DNA from 2 places in the Aquipuribacter nitratireducens genome. Region 2 is predicted to be linked to the other one. Evidence: predicted binding sites of a transcription regulator. Region 2 holds the regulator's gene; the other holds the start of a gene.
What was found. The regulator HspR, encoded in region 2, represses chaperone genes until heat shock. The targets are predictions, from matches to a motif close to AAGTTGAGTCNNNNNGACTCAACTT.
Positions count from the first base shown of each region.

Region 1: WAB14_RS18040 (Hsp20/alpha crystallin family protein) is a predicted target of HspR. The motif match lies at 3,148-3,172, and genes of this name have one in related genera.

Region 1 covers NZ_JBBEOG010000017.1:138-7,134, forward strand. The annotation lists gene WAB14_RS18025 (NAD+ synthase) at 214-1,974, shown strand; gene panB (3-methyl-2-oxobutanoate hydroxymethyltransferase) at 1,997-2,830, shown strand; gene WAB14_RS18035 (SPOR domain-containing protein) at 2,847-3,044, opposite strand; gene WAB14_RS18040 (Hsp20/alpha crystallin family protein) at 3,232-3,726, shown strand; gene map (type I methionyl aminopeptidase) at 3,771-4,706, shown strand; gene ppgK (polyphosphate--glucose phosphotransferase) at 4,703-5,509, shown strand; gene WAB14_RS18055 (DUF3467 domain-containing protein) at 5,506-5,772, shown strand; gene WAB14_RS18060 (alkaline phosphatase family protein) at 5,714-6,997, opposite strand, start outside.
Region 2 covers NZ_JBBEOG010000004.1:158,037-165,033, forward strand. The annotation lists gene dnaK (molecular chaperone DnaK) at 82-1,956, shown strand; gene WAB14_RS09430 (nucleotide exchange factor GrpE) at 1,953-2,612, shown strand; gene WAB14_RS09435 (EAL and HDOD domain-containing protein) at 2,658-3,881, shown strand; gene WAB14_RS09440 (DnaJ C-terminal domain-containing protein) at 3,929-4,987, shown strand; gene WAB14_RS09445 (heat shock protein transcriptional repressor HspR) at 5,047-5,415, shown strand; gene WAB14_RS09450 (alanine/glycine:cation symporter family protein) at 5,550-6,997, opposite strand, start outside.

The sequences.
Region 1 (6,997 bases), on a different contig from region 2:
CAGACCCGTCCGGTGGCGCACCTCGGACCGGTCCCTCATCCGACGCCTCAGAGCCCCGGCGCCCGCAGGTCCCTGTAGGCGCGCGGATCACGAGGCGCCCTGCCGGCACCCCATGGACCGCCCTCCCGTGCGCCGCCCACCTCCCCGTCCACGCACCCGACGTGGCTCCCCCGCGGCACGAGCCGGTGTCCGCCTGCGCCGTAGCCTGACCCCGTGCCCCGCCTGCGTATCGCCCTCGCCCAGGTCGACACGGTCGTCGGGGACCTGCCCGGCAACGTCGAGCGTCTCCGTGCCGCGGTCCGGGAGGCGGCGGCCGCCGACGCCGACCTCGTCGCCTTCCCCGAGATGTCCCTCACCGGCTACCCGGTGGAGGACCTCGCGCTCCGCCCGGCCTTCGTCGCCGCCTCGCGTGAGGCCGTCACCGACCTCGCCCGGCTCGTCGCCGACGACGGCAACGGGGACCTCGTGGTCGTCGTCGGCTACCTCGACCAGGACGTCGACGCCGCCGGCCAGGACCCCAACCGAACCGGGCGGCCACCGCTCGCGAGCCAGAACTGCGCGGCGGTCCTCCACCGCGGCGAGGTGGTCGCCCGCTACGCGAAGAACCACCTGCCGAACTACGGCGTCTTCGACGAGCGCCGCATCTTCGTGCCCGGCACGCACGGGCAGCGGGTGAACGTCCGCGGTGTCGACGTCGCCCTGCTCGTCTGCGAGGACCTGTGGCGCGACGGCGGTGTCACCGCGCAGCTGGCCGCCGCGGAGCACGACCCGGGTCTCGTGCTCGTGCTCAACGCGAGCCCGTACGAGCGGGGCAAGGACGACGTCCGCTACGAGCTGTGCCGGTCGCGTGCGGTCGAGACCGGCTGCGCGGTCGCGTACGTCAACGCCGTCGGCGGGCAGGACGAGCTCGTCTTCGACGGCGACTCGATGGTCGTCGGCGCCGACGGGACCCTGGTCACGCGGGCGCCGCAGTTCGTCGAGCACCTCCTCGTCCTCGACCTCGACCTCCCGTCGGGCGCCGACGAGGCCGGGCCCGGTCGGCTCTACGACCGGGTGACGCTGCGGGCGGGCGACCCCCGGCCCGGCGACGCACGGCCGCTCGTCCCCCCGCCCGCACCACCCCTGCCGGAGTGCGAGGAGGTCTACCGCGCCCTCGTCCTCGGCCTGCGGGCGTACGCGACGAAGAACGGGTTCCGCTCCGTCGTGCTGGGGCTGTCCGGCGGGATCGACTCCGCCCTCGTCGCCACCCTCGCGGTCGACGCGCTCGGCGCCGACGCCGTCCACACGGTGTCGCTGCCGAGCCGGTACTCCTCGCAGCACTCCCTCGACGACGCCGCCGAGCTCGCCCGCCGCCAGGGCACCCGGCACCGGGTCGTCGCCATCGCCGACATGGTCGAGCCGTTCGTCGGCGGGCTCGATCTCACGGGGCTCGCGGAGGAGAACGTGCAGTCCCGCGTCCGGGGGGTCGTCCTCATGGCGCTGAGCAACGCCGAGGGCCACCTCGTGCTCGCCCCCGGCAACAAGAGCGAGCTCGCCACGGGCTACTCCACGATCTACGGGGACGCGGTCGGCGGCTTCGCGCCCATCAAGGACGTCCCGAAGACGCTCGTGTGGCGGCTCGCGCGCTGGCGGAACGAGCAGGCGACCGCCCGGGGCGAGGTGCCGCCGGTGCCCGAGGCGAGCATCGAGAAGCCGCCCTCGGCCGAGCTCGCGCCGGGACAGCTCGACAGCGACTCCCTGCCGGACTACGAGCTGCTCGACGAGCTCGTCGACGGCTACGTCGTCGGCGACCTCGGGCGCGAGGCCCTCGTCGCGCGGGGCGCGGACGCCGAGGTCGTCGACCACGTCGTCCGCCTCGTCGACCGCGCCGAGTGGAAGCGCCGGCAGTACCCGCCGGGCCCGAAGATCAGCCCGAAGGCGTTCGGCCGGGACCGTCGCCTGCCCGTCACGACCCGCTGGCAGGAGCGCAGCTGAGGCTCTGCCAGCATTGCCGACCATGGACGCCCCCGCCGCCGACCGTCCCCCGCACCAGCCGCGGCAGGTGCGCACCCTCCACCTGCAGCGGTGGAAGGCCGAGGGCCGGCGCTGGGCGATGCTCACCGCCTACGACGCCATGACGGCACGCGTGCTGGAGGAGGCGGGCATCCCCGTGCTGCTGGTCGGCGACTCGGCCGCCGGGGTCGTCTACGGCTACGACACCTCCATCCCCGTGACGATGGAGGAGCTGCTGCCGCTCGTCGGCGCGGTGGCCCGCGCCACCCACCGCCCGCTCGTCGTCGCGGACCTGCCCTTCGGCTCGTTCGAGTCCTCCGACGCCCAGGCCGTCGACAGCGCCGTCCGGCTGATGAAGGCGGGCGCCAACGCCGTGAAGCTCGAGGGCGGGGCGCGGCGCGCGGGCCGGGTCGAGGCGATCGTGACGGCCGGCATCCCCGTCATGGGGCACATCGGGTTCACCGCGCAGGCGGAGCACGCCATCGGCGGCTACCGGGTCGCGGGCCGCGGGGAGGCCGCTGACCAGGTCGTCGAGGACGCGCGTGCGATCGCCGCCGCCGGGGCGTTCTCGATGGTCGTCGAGATGGTGACGCTCCCCGTCGCGCGACGGGTGCAGGACGCCGTCGACATCCCCACCATCGGCATCGGCTCCGGTCCGGACCTCGACGCCCAGGTCCTCGTCTGGCAGGACATGGCGGGCCTCAACGACGACCGGCGGTACCGGTTCGTCAAGCGCTACGCCGACCTGCGCGAGCAGCTGCGAGGGGCCGCCGAGGCGTACGCCGCCGACGTCGAGTCGGGGGTCTTCCCCGGCCCGGAGCACGCCTTCGACGCCTGAGCGGGGACCCGCGGGCTCAGCGTCCGCCGCGCTCCCAGCGCTCGTCCTCCTCGTCCCACCGCTCGTTGCGCGCCGCGGCCGTCTCCAGTGCGGCAGCGGCGGCCTCGCGCGTGGGGTACGGCCCGATGAGGTCGGTGTAGTGGGACTGACGCCCCTCCTCCACCTGCTTGGTCCGGGTGTTGAACCAGAACTCGCGCTCACCGTCGTCGCTCATGCCCCCAAGTCTGCGTTCCTGCCGACGTCCGGGCCAGAGGTCGACTGTCCTGTCGGGAAGGCGGAGCGCTGGTCAGAACATTGAGCGGACCCGACGCAAGTCGGACTTGAGCGAGAGCCGCTCAAGTCCTATCCTCACTGCGTGGTCCCGGAGGGGCCGGGACCTCGTTCTCCGCAGGAGGTCTGCCATGGCCGTCGGCCGTTCCTTCTTCACCGACATCGACCGGGTCTTCGAGGACATGACCCGGGGCATGGGCGGTGCACCGGTGGGCTTCGGTGCCGTCGACGCCGCGCTCGACGTCGACTCGGGCCGGCTCACCGCCCGCTTCGACCTGCCGGGCGTGGACCGCGACTCGCTGTCCGTCCGCGTCGCCGGTGACGCGCTCGTCGTGGAGGCGCTCCGCTCCCCCGTCGAGCTCCAGCGCCGCCACAAGGTGCTCGCCGCCGAGCGCAGCACCGGGCAGGTGCGGCGGGTGTTCCGCACCGGGCTCAACCTCGACGCCGACTCCGTGACGGCGCGCTTCGAGGACGGCGTCCTCGAGGTCGAGGCCGGCACACGCGCCCCCGGCCGCACCGTGCAGGTGTCGTTCGCCGGCGCGCGTGACACCGGGGAGCAGCACTCGATCGTGTCCGGCGAGAGCAGCGAAGGCACCCACGAGCGCGGCGACGAGCAGCGCTCCTGAGCGCGAGGACCTGCCCGGCCGCACCGCCCGCCTAGACTCGCCGCATGCCGACGAGCACCGAGCGGGCCCCGGTGCGGCCGGGCAGGGTGAGCGCGCGACGCCCCGTCCCCCCGCAGATCCGACGCCCCGAGTACGTCGACCGGCCGCGAGCGGCGCGCTGGACCGGCGGTGAGATCAAGGACGCGGCGACCGTCGCGGCCATGCGCGAGGCCTGCCGGCTGGCGGCCGACGCGCTGCAGGCCGTCGGTCGGGCCGTCGCGCCCGGTGTCACCACCGAGGAGCTCGACGAGGTCGGCCACGAGTACCTCGTCTCGCGCGGCGCGTACCCCTCGACCCTCGGCTACCCGGGCCACGGCGCCCCGCCGTTCCCGAAGTCGCTGTGCACGTCGGTCAACGAGGTCATCTGCCACGGCATCCCCGACGACACCGCCCTGACGGCCGGCGACATCGTCAACGTCGACATCACCGCCTACCTCGTGACGAACGGGATCGCGGTCCACGGCGACACCAACGCGACCTTCCTCGTCGGCGGCGACGACGCCGTCAGCGAGGACGTGCGGCTGCTCGTCGAGCGCACCCGCGAGGCGACGCTGCGCGGCATCCGCGCCGCGCTGCCCGGGCGGCGGCTCAACGTCATCGGCCGGGTCATCGAGAAGTACGCCGACCGGTTCGGGTACGGCGACGTCGCCGCGTTCACCGGCCACGGCATCGGCGAGGCCTTCCACTCCGGGATCGTCGTGCCGCACTACGACGCCGCCCCCGACTACGACACGCTCATCGAGCCCGGCATGACGTTCACCGTCGAGCCGATGCTCACCCTCGGTGCCTCCCAGCACGTCCTGTGGGACGACGGGTGGACGGCGGTGACGGTCGACGGCTCGTGGAGCGCCCAGTTCGAGCACACCGTCCTCATCACGGAGTCGGGCCCGGAGATCCTCACGGTCCCGACCGACGGCGACGCCCCGGGAGGCCTGCTGTGAGCCGGTACGCGCTCGGCGTCGACATCGGCGGGTCCGGCATCAAGGCCGCGGTCGTCGACGTCGACGCCGGCGAGCTCGCGGCCGACCGGGTGCGGGAGAAGACCCCGAAGGGCGCGCGACCGGGCGACGTCGCCGAGGTCGCGGCGTCCGTGGTCCAGCAGGTCCTCGCCGCCGGCCCGGAGCCGACGACCGGCCCGACGGTCGGCGTCGGGTTCCCCGCCGTCGTGCAGCACGGCGTCACCCGGACGGCCGCGAACGTCCACGACGACTGGGTCGACGCGCCCGCCGCGCGGCTGCTCACCGAGGCGCTCGGGCGCCCGGCCGTCGTCGCCAACGACGCCGACGTCGCCGGTCTCGCGGAGGTGCGCTTCGGCGCGGGCCGCGACGTCGAGGGCACGATCGTCGTCACGACGCTCGGCACGGGTATCGGCAGCGCCCTGTTCGTCGACGGCCGGCTCGTGCCGAACACCGAGTTCGGTCACCTCGAGATCGACGGCGAGGACGCCGAGAAGGGCGCGGCCGACAGCGCCCGCGAGCGCGAGGACCTGTCGTGGAAGGACTGGGCCAGGCGGCTCCAGCGCTACTACGCCCTCCTCGAGCTGCTGCTCCAGCCGGACCTCATCATCGTCGGCGGCGGGGTGAGCAAGAAGCACGACAAGTTCCTGCCGCTGCTGGAGCTGCGCACGCCGCTCGTGCCGGCGGAGCTGCGCAACGAGGCAGGCATCATCGGGGCGGCCGTCATGGCCGCCGAGCTCGACACCGGCGGCCGTACCGACGACACCCCGGCGCGGGACGTCGCATGAGCGACCAGCCGAGCGTGCCCCAGATCCGCGTGACGCTGCCGGACGAGCTCGCCGGCGGGCACTACGCCGACTTCGTGCGGGTGTGGCACGGCAAGGACATCTTCACCCTCGACTTCGCCGCGCTCCTCGCCCCGCCCGGCCCGGACGGGACCACCGCGCGGGTCGTGTCCCGTGTCCGGATCCCGCCGAGCCAGGTCTTCGAGATCATGAAGGCGCTCGAGCGGTCACTGACGGCGTGGGAGTCCGACCAGCAGCGAGGCTGACGGTCGAACCGCCGCCGACCGGCGGGAGGCCGCCTGCCGCGAGGACGAGGTCGCGCACCTCGGTCGCCTCGACCCGCTCCCGGGCCAGCGCCGGGTCGCTGCACAGCAGGAGCGGCGCGTCGTCGGCTCCACCGGTCGCGTCCGGCAGGCGACCGTGGCTGCCCCGGACCCACCGCGGGTCCAGCGGCACGACGTCCATCGCGTACCGCAGCCCCAGCTTCTTGCGGACCAGCTGCAGGCCCGCCCGTGCCTTCGCGGTCCGGTCGGCGGGGTCGAAGAAGAGCTCCGCCGGGTCGTAGCCGGGCTTGCGGTGGATCTCGACGCCCCGAGCGAAGTCGGGGGCGCGGGCGTCGTCGAGCCAGTAGTAGTACGTGAACCACGCGTCCGGCTCCGCGACGAGCACGAGCTCCCCGGCCCGCTCGTGGTCCAGGCCCGCCGCCCGCTTCCCCGGGCCGTCGAGCACCTGCTCGACGCCCGGCACCTCGCGCAGGAGCGCGGCGACCCGCTCGACGTCGTCGGCGTCGCGGACGTAGACGTGTGCGACCTGGTGGTCGGCGACGGCGAACGCCCGGGAGGTCCACGGGTCCAGGTACTCCATGCCCGCCTGGGTGTGGACCTCGAGCAGGCCCTCACGGCGCAGCACGCGGTTGACGTCGACGGGCCGGGACACCTCGGTGATGCCGTACTCCGACAGCGCGACGACCGTGACGCCCTGGTCGCGGGCGTCGTCGAGGAGCGGGGCGAGCGCGGCGTCGAGGTCGGCGGCCGCGCGGCGCGCCTGCCGGGACCGGGGCCCGTGGCGCTGCAGGTCGTAGTCGAGGTGCGGCACGTAGGCCATCGTGAGGTCGGCGCCCGGCATGAGCCCCCGGGTCGCCCCCACGATCCAGCGGGTCGACTCGATCGACGCGGTGGGCCCCCAGTACGTGAAGAGGGGGAACTCGCCGAGCTCCGCGACGAGCTCGTCGTGGAGCGCGGGCGGGCGCACGTAGCAGTCCGGCGACTTGCGGCCGTCCGCGTGGTAGATCGGCCGTGGCGTCACCGTGACGTCGGTGCTCATCCCCATCGCGTACCACCAGCACACGTTGACGGCGCGGTAGCCCGGCACGTGCCGTCGGGCGGTCTCCCACACCTTCTCCCCGCCGACGAGCCGGTTGTGCTGGCGCCACAGGTGCACCTCCCCGAGGTCGCGGAAGTACCAGCCGTTCCCCACGGCCCCGTGCTCCGC
Region 2 (6,997 bases):
GCTCAAGACCGACTCTCGTGGTCGGAACGGCCCGTCGACCCGGCGGGCCGCGCGAACGCCCCAGCAGAAGGAGTACCCCCGATGGGCCGTGCAGTAGGCATCGACCTGGGCACCACCAACTCCGTCGTCGCGATCCTCGACGGCGGCGAGCCCAGCGTCATCGCGAACGCCGAGGGCGGGCGCACCACGCCCTCCGTCGTCGCGTTCGCCAAGAACGGCGACGTCCTCGTCGGCGAGATCGCCAAGCGCCAGGCCGTGACCAACGTCGAGCGGACCATCCGCTCCGTCAAGCGCCACATGGGCACCGACTGGTCCCAGTCGATCGACGACAAGAAGTACACGCCGCAGGAGATCAGCGCCCGCGTCCTGCAGAAGCTCAAGCGCGACGCGGAGTCCTACCTCGGCGAAGCCGTCACCGACGCCGTCATCACCGTCCCCGCGTACTTCAACGACGCCGAGCGGCAGGCGACGAAGGAGGCCGGCGAGATCGCGGGCCTCACCGTCCTCCGCATCATCAACGAGCCCACCGCGGCGGCCCTGGCCTACGGCCTCGACAAGGGCAAGGAGGACGAGAACATCCTCGTCTTCGACCTCGGCGGCGGCACGTTCGACGTGTCCCTCCTCGAGGTCGGCAAGGACGACGACGGCTTCTCCACAATCCAGGTCCGCGCGACCTCCGGGGACAACCGCCTCGGGGGTGACGACTGGGACAACGCCGTCGTCGAGCACCTGCTCGGCAAGGTGAAGATGTCGACCGGCGTCGACCTGTCGAAGGACAAGATCGCCATGCAGCGCCTCTCGGAGGCCGCCGAGCAGGCGAAGAAGGAGCTGTCGAGCTCGACGAGCACGAGCATCTCCCTGCAGTACCTGTCGATGACGGAGAACGGGCCCGTCCACCTCGACGAGCAGCTGACGCGCGCGCAGTTCGAGCAGATGACCTCCCACCTGCTCGACCGCACGAAGGCGCCGTTCCACCAGGTCATCAAGGACGCCGGCATCAGCGTCTCGGACATCTCCCACGTCGTCCTCGTCGGCGGGTCCACCCGCATGCCGGCCGTCACCGAGGTCGTCAAGCAGCTGACGGGCGGCAAGGAGCCGAACAAGGGCGTCAACCCGGACGAGGTCGTCGCCCTCGGCGCCGCCCTCCAGGCCGGCGTCCTCAAGGGCGACCGCAAGGACGTCCTCCTCATCGACGTCACGCCGCTGTCCCTCGGCATCGAGACCAAGGGCGGGCTCATGACGAAGCTCATCGAGCGCAACACCGCGATCCCGACCAAGCGGAGCGAGGTCTTCACGACCGCCGACGACAACCAGCCGTCGGTGCTCATCCAGGTGTTCCAGGGCGAGCGCGAGCTCGCGCAGCACAACAAGCCGCTGGGCACCTTCGAGCTCACCGGCATCGCGCCGGCCCCGCGGGGCGTGCCGCAGATCGAGGTCACCTTCGACATCGACGCCAACGGCATCGTCCACGTCAACGCGAAGGACCGCGGCACGGGCAAGGAGCAGTCCATGACGATCTCCGGCGGCTCGGCGCTGCCGAAGGACGAGATCGACCGCATGGTGCGCGAGGCCGAGGAGCACGCGGAGGAGGACCGCAAGCGCCGCGAGGAGGCCGAGACCCGCAACCAGGCCGAGGGGCTCGTCTTCCAGACGGAGAAGTTCCTCGCCGACAACGCCGACACGCTCCCCGAGTCGGAGAAGGCGGAGGTCGACACGGCCCTCGCCGACCTCAAGAAGGCGCTCGAGGACCCCGCCACCCCCGTCGACGACCTCAAGGCGAAGGTGGAGAAGGTGTCGAGCACGAGCCAGGCGCTCGGCGCGGCGATGTACGCGGCCACGGCCGCCTCGGGTGAGGGGGCGCAGGGCGCGGCCGGCGACACCCCCGGTGACGCCGGTGCGGGGTCCGACGAGGACGTCGTCGACGCGGAGGTCGTCGACGAGGACGAGAGCAAGTGACCGGTCAGCCCGAGGACAGCGTGAGCCAGCCCGGCAGCGACGTCCCCGCACCCGCCGGCGACGACCTCGCCGCGGCGGCGGAGGCCGTCGACCAGCAGGAGGCCGTAGGGACCGACCACCCGGGACCCGACGAGTCCGTGGCCGCCGCCGACGAGGCGGCGGCCCGGGCCGAGGGCGGGCTGCCGCCGGTCGACGGCCCGGAGCGGCCGGCCGGGGAGGGGTCGGACCCGCTCGGTGAGGCGCTCGCCCTCGCCGACGCGCGGTTGCAGGACCTCCAGCGGGAGCGGGCGGACTTCGTCAACTACCGCCGGCGCGTCGAGCGCGACCGGGAGCAGGCGGGGCAGGAGGCGCGCGCCGCCGTCCTCGCCGCGCTCCTGCCCGTCCTCGACGACGTCGAGGGCGCCCGGCAGCACGGCGACCTCACGGGTCCCTTCGCGGCGGTGGCGGACAAGCTGACCGCCACGCTGCAGCGGCTCGGTCTCGAGGCGTTCGGGGAGGCCGGCGAGCCGTTCGACCCCTCGCTCCACGAGGCGCTGCTGCAGGACGGGCAGACCGAGGTAGACGTGCCGACGTGCACCCAGGTGCTCCAGCGGGGCTACCGAACGGGTGAACGTGTCCTGCGCCCCGCCCGTGTGGCGGTGGCGACCCCCGCCTGAGGGTCAAGTCGGGCACGGGCGGTGCCGAACGAGGACCGTGTGACGGTGAGCACCAGCAGCCTCCACACGGTCCTCGTGGGCCGTCAGGGCATCCATGAGCTCGTCGGCGGGATCGCCGGTGGGCTGGTCGGCTACGAGCTGCTGTTCCGGCAGCTCCCCATCGAGTCGCTGCAGGACGAGCAGGACCACGAGGCGGCGACGGCCCAGGTGCTGAGCGCCGTCTTCGGCGACTTCGGGGTCGACGACATCTCGGGCCGGCTGCCCCTCTACGTCAACGCGCCGCGCGGCTACGTGGTCGGCGACGTCCCGCTGCCCGACGTGCCGGACCGGGTCGTCGTCGAGGTCCTCGAGCACGTGGGTGTCGACGCCGAGGTCCTCGAGGGCGTCGAGCGGCTGCGCGCCCAGGGCTACCGGGTCGCGATCGACGACTGGGACGGCGACGCCCGCCGCGAGCCGCTCCTGCGGGTCGCCGACGTCGTGAAGATCGACCTGTCCCGCCTCGGCCAGGCCGCCCTCCACCAGGTCGTCGAACAGGCCCGAGCCGTGGCACCGCACGCGCAGGTCCTCGTCGAGCGGGTCGAGACCGAGCTCGACCTCGAGCTCGCGGCCGCGGCCGGCGCCGACCTGGTCCAGGGCTTCTTCCTCGACCGTCCCCGCACCGTCGCGACGTCGACGCTCACGCCGTCCGAGGTCGCGTGCGTCCGGCTCCTCGCCGCGCTGGCCGCGGAGGCGGAGGCGTCCGAGGTCGAGGCGCTCGTGTCCTCCGACCCGGGCCTGGCCCTGCGGGTGCTGCGGACGGCGAGCAGCCCCGCCGGTGTCGGGCGCCCCGTCCGCTCGGTCCTGCAGGCCGTCGTCCTGCTCGGGCCCCGCATCCTCAGCGCGTGGGTCGTGCTCATGGTGCTCGGCGGGTCGCGCAAGGTCCCCCGCGAGCACGTCGTCACGATGCTCGCCCGTGCGGGCGCGTGCGGCCGGCTCGAGCCGGAGCACCGCGACGTCGCCTACACGGCGGGGCTGCTGTCGGCGGTCTCCGAGGTGCTCGGCAGCGACCCCGCCGAGACGCTGCGCTCCAGCGGCGTCGACGAGGCCGTCCAGGCCGCCGTCCTCCACGGCGAGGGTCCGGTGGGCTCCGCGCTGCGCGCGGTCGTCGGGCACGAGCGCGGCGCGCCCGCCGTCGTCATGTCGAACGGGTACACGCCGTTCGAGGTGTCGATGGCGTACCTGGCGGCGCTCAGGGAGGCGGCTCGCACCGCCTCGGCCGTCGACGGCTGAGCCAAACTTGACACGACCCGACTCAGGGTTGCACCCTGGTCCGCACCATGACGGGACAGGACTGGCTGGAGAAGGACTTCTACGCGGTCCTCGGCGTGCCCAAGGACGCCGACGCCGCCGCGGTGAAGAAGGCGTACCGCGCGCTCGCCCGCAAGCACCACCCGGACGCCAACGCCGGTGACGCCGCCGCGGAGCAGCGGTTCAAGGACATCGGCGAGGCGTACTCGGTCCTGTCCGACCCCGAGAAGCGCCAGCAGTACGACGCCGTGCGGGCGATGCGCTCCGGTGCCCGCTTCACCGCGGGGAGCGGGGCGGGCCCCGGCGGCGCCGGCTTCGAGGACCTGTTCGGCGGCATGTTCGGCGGGGCGCCCCGCGGCGGCTACGGCACCCGCACGAGCGGCCGCCGCAGCAGCCAGGGCTCGCAGGAGTTCGACGACCTCCTCGCCGACCTCCTCGGCGGGCAGGCCGGGTTCGGGGGCGCGCCCGGCGGCGGGCCGACCGGCGGCTTCCCCGGTGCCACCCGCGGCCCCGTCAAGGGCGCCGACCTCACGGCCACCGCCCGGGTGACGCTCGCGCGCGCCCTGCTCGGGGCCGAGGTCGACGTCCAGGTCGCCGACCCCGGCGCCGGTCCGCGCACCGTCCACGTCCGCCTGCCCGCCGGGGTGAAGGACGGGCAGAAGGTCCGCGTGCGCGGCAAGGGCGCCACCGGGTCGGCGGGCCGGGGCGACCTGCTCGTGACGGTCCGCGTCGAGTCGCACGAGGTCTTCTCCTGGGACGGTGCCGCCCTGCGCGTGAACGTGCCTGTCACCTTCGCCGAGGCCGCCCTCGGGGCGACCGTGCAGGTCCCGACGCTCGAGGGCGTCGCCCGGCTCAAGGTGCCCGCCGGCACCCCGTCCGGGCGGACGTTCCGGCTCAAGGGCCGCGGCCCCGCCGTCAAGGGCGCTCCCACCGACCTGCTCGCGACCGTCACCGTCGTCGTGCCGCAGAAGCTGAGCGGCGAGGCGCGTGCGGCGGTCGAGACGCTGCGCCGGGCCGACGAGGGCGCGGACCCGCGCGCCGACCTGCTCGCCGCGGCGGAGTCCCTGCGCCAGGAGGTGGCGTCGTGAGCGAGGCGAGGACCGTCCGCCGGGCCTACGTCATCTCCGTCGCGGCCGACCTCGCCGGCATGCACCCGCAGACGCTGCGCCAGTACGACCGCGAGGGGCTCGTCACCCCGACCCGCACCCGCGGCGGCGGCCGGCGCTACACCGACGACGACGTCGAGCGCCTCCGCGAGGTCCAGCGCCTGTCGCAGCAGGAGGGCGTCAACCTCGCCGGTATCCGCCGCATCCTCGAGCTCGAGGCGGAGGTCCGCCGGCTGAAGGACGAGCTGGCCGCCGCGCGCGACGACCTGCGCCGCACCCGCGAGGCCGCCGACCGGGTGTTCGCCGCCGGGGCCGCCGGGGACATCGTCGCGATGCCGCCCGGCCGCCGCCCCCGCCGCCGCGAGGTGTCGACGGCGCTCGTGGTCTGGCGCCCGCAGTCCCGCGCCTGACCCGCCCCGCCGTCTGTCTGCGTTTTTGCCGACTTCTGGCGCGTAGGTCTGCGTTTGTGTCGACGGTTGGCGCGTAGGTCTGCGTTTGTGTCGACGGTTGGCGCGTAGGTCTGCGTTCTTGCCGACGTGGGCGGTCAGGCGGTGGGCTCGCGCTCCGCGATCGGAACGATCTCGCCCGCCCGACGCGCCGCGGTGTAGTCGCGCAGCATCTGCCGCACCTCGGGGAACAGCAGGTAGAGCCCGAGGATGTTGACGAGCGCGCAGATGAAGAGCATCGCGTCGGCGAAGCTCAGCACCGCGGAGAACGTCAGCACCGTGCCGATGACGGTGAAGACGCAGTAGAGGAGCTTGAAGGTGAGCTCGCTGCCGGGCGTGCGGCCGAACAGCGTCGTCCACGCCTTCAGCGTGTAGTACGACCACGTGATGAGGGTCGAGAACGCGAACAGCGCGACCGCGATCGCGAGCACGACGGGGAACCACGGGATGACGGTCGCGAAGGCGTCGGAGGTGAGGACGACGCCGTCGGGGCTCGGGCTCTCACCGGCCGCGTAGGCGTCCCGCGCGTCGAGCCACGACTGGGGCGACGCCACGACGATCGTGACGGCCGTCATCGTGCAGATGATGACGGTGTCGATGAACGGCTCGAGCAGGGCGACGTAGCCCTCGGTCACCGGGTGACGGGTCTTGACCGCCGAGTGCGCGATGGCCGCGGACCCGAGCCCGGCCTCGTTGGAGAAGGCCGCGCGCTGGAAGCCGACGACCATCACGCCGATGATCCCTCCCGCGACCCCCTCGGGGTCGAAGGCGCCGTCGACGATCGCGGCGAACGCCCCCGGCACCGCGGTCGCGTTGAACGCGAGGACCGTGAGGCACGCGAGCACGTAGACGATCGCCATCGCGGGGACCAGCCGGCTCGTGACCTTCGCGATCGACTGGATGCCGCCGATGATGACGGCGCCGACGAGCGTCGCGAGCACCAGACCGAAGATCAGCGACGCGCCGCCGGAGCCGAGCGGGCCGTCCGCGCCGCCGGTGACGTTCTCCGCCTGCGCGAAGGTCTGGTTGGCCTGGAACATGTTCCCGCCGGCGAGGCCGAAGGCGAGGATCGCGACCGCGTAGACGGCGACGAGGACCTTGGCCAGGCCGGGCACCTTGAGCTTGCGGAAGGCGACGGCGAGGTAGCGGAACGGACCGCCGGTCACCGTGCCGTCCGGGTGCTCCTCGCGGAAGGCCACCCCGAGCGTGCACTCGACGAACTTCGTCGCCATGCCGAGCAGGCCGGCGACGATCATCCAGAACGTCGCGCCCGGCCCGCCGATCGACACCGCGACCGCGACGCCGGCGATGTTGCCGAGGCCGACGGTCCCCGACACCGCCGCGGTCAGCGCCTGGAAGTGCGTGACCTCACCGGGCGCCGTGGGGTCGTCGTACTTCCCGCGGGCGAGGGCGGTCGCGTGGGCGAAGCCGCGGATCTGGATGAACTTGTAGCCGATGGTGAAGACGACCGCGCCGATGATGAGCCACGACACGATCCACGGGAACGAGATCTCCCCGAACGTGACGGGCGCGAAGATGACGGCGC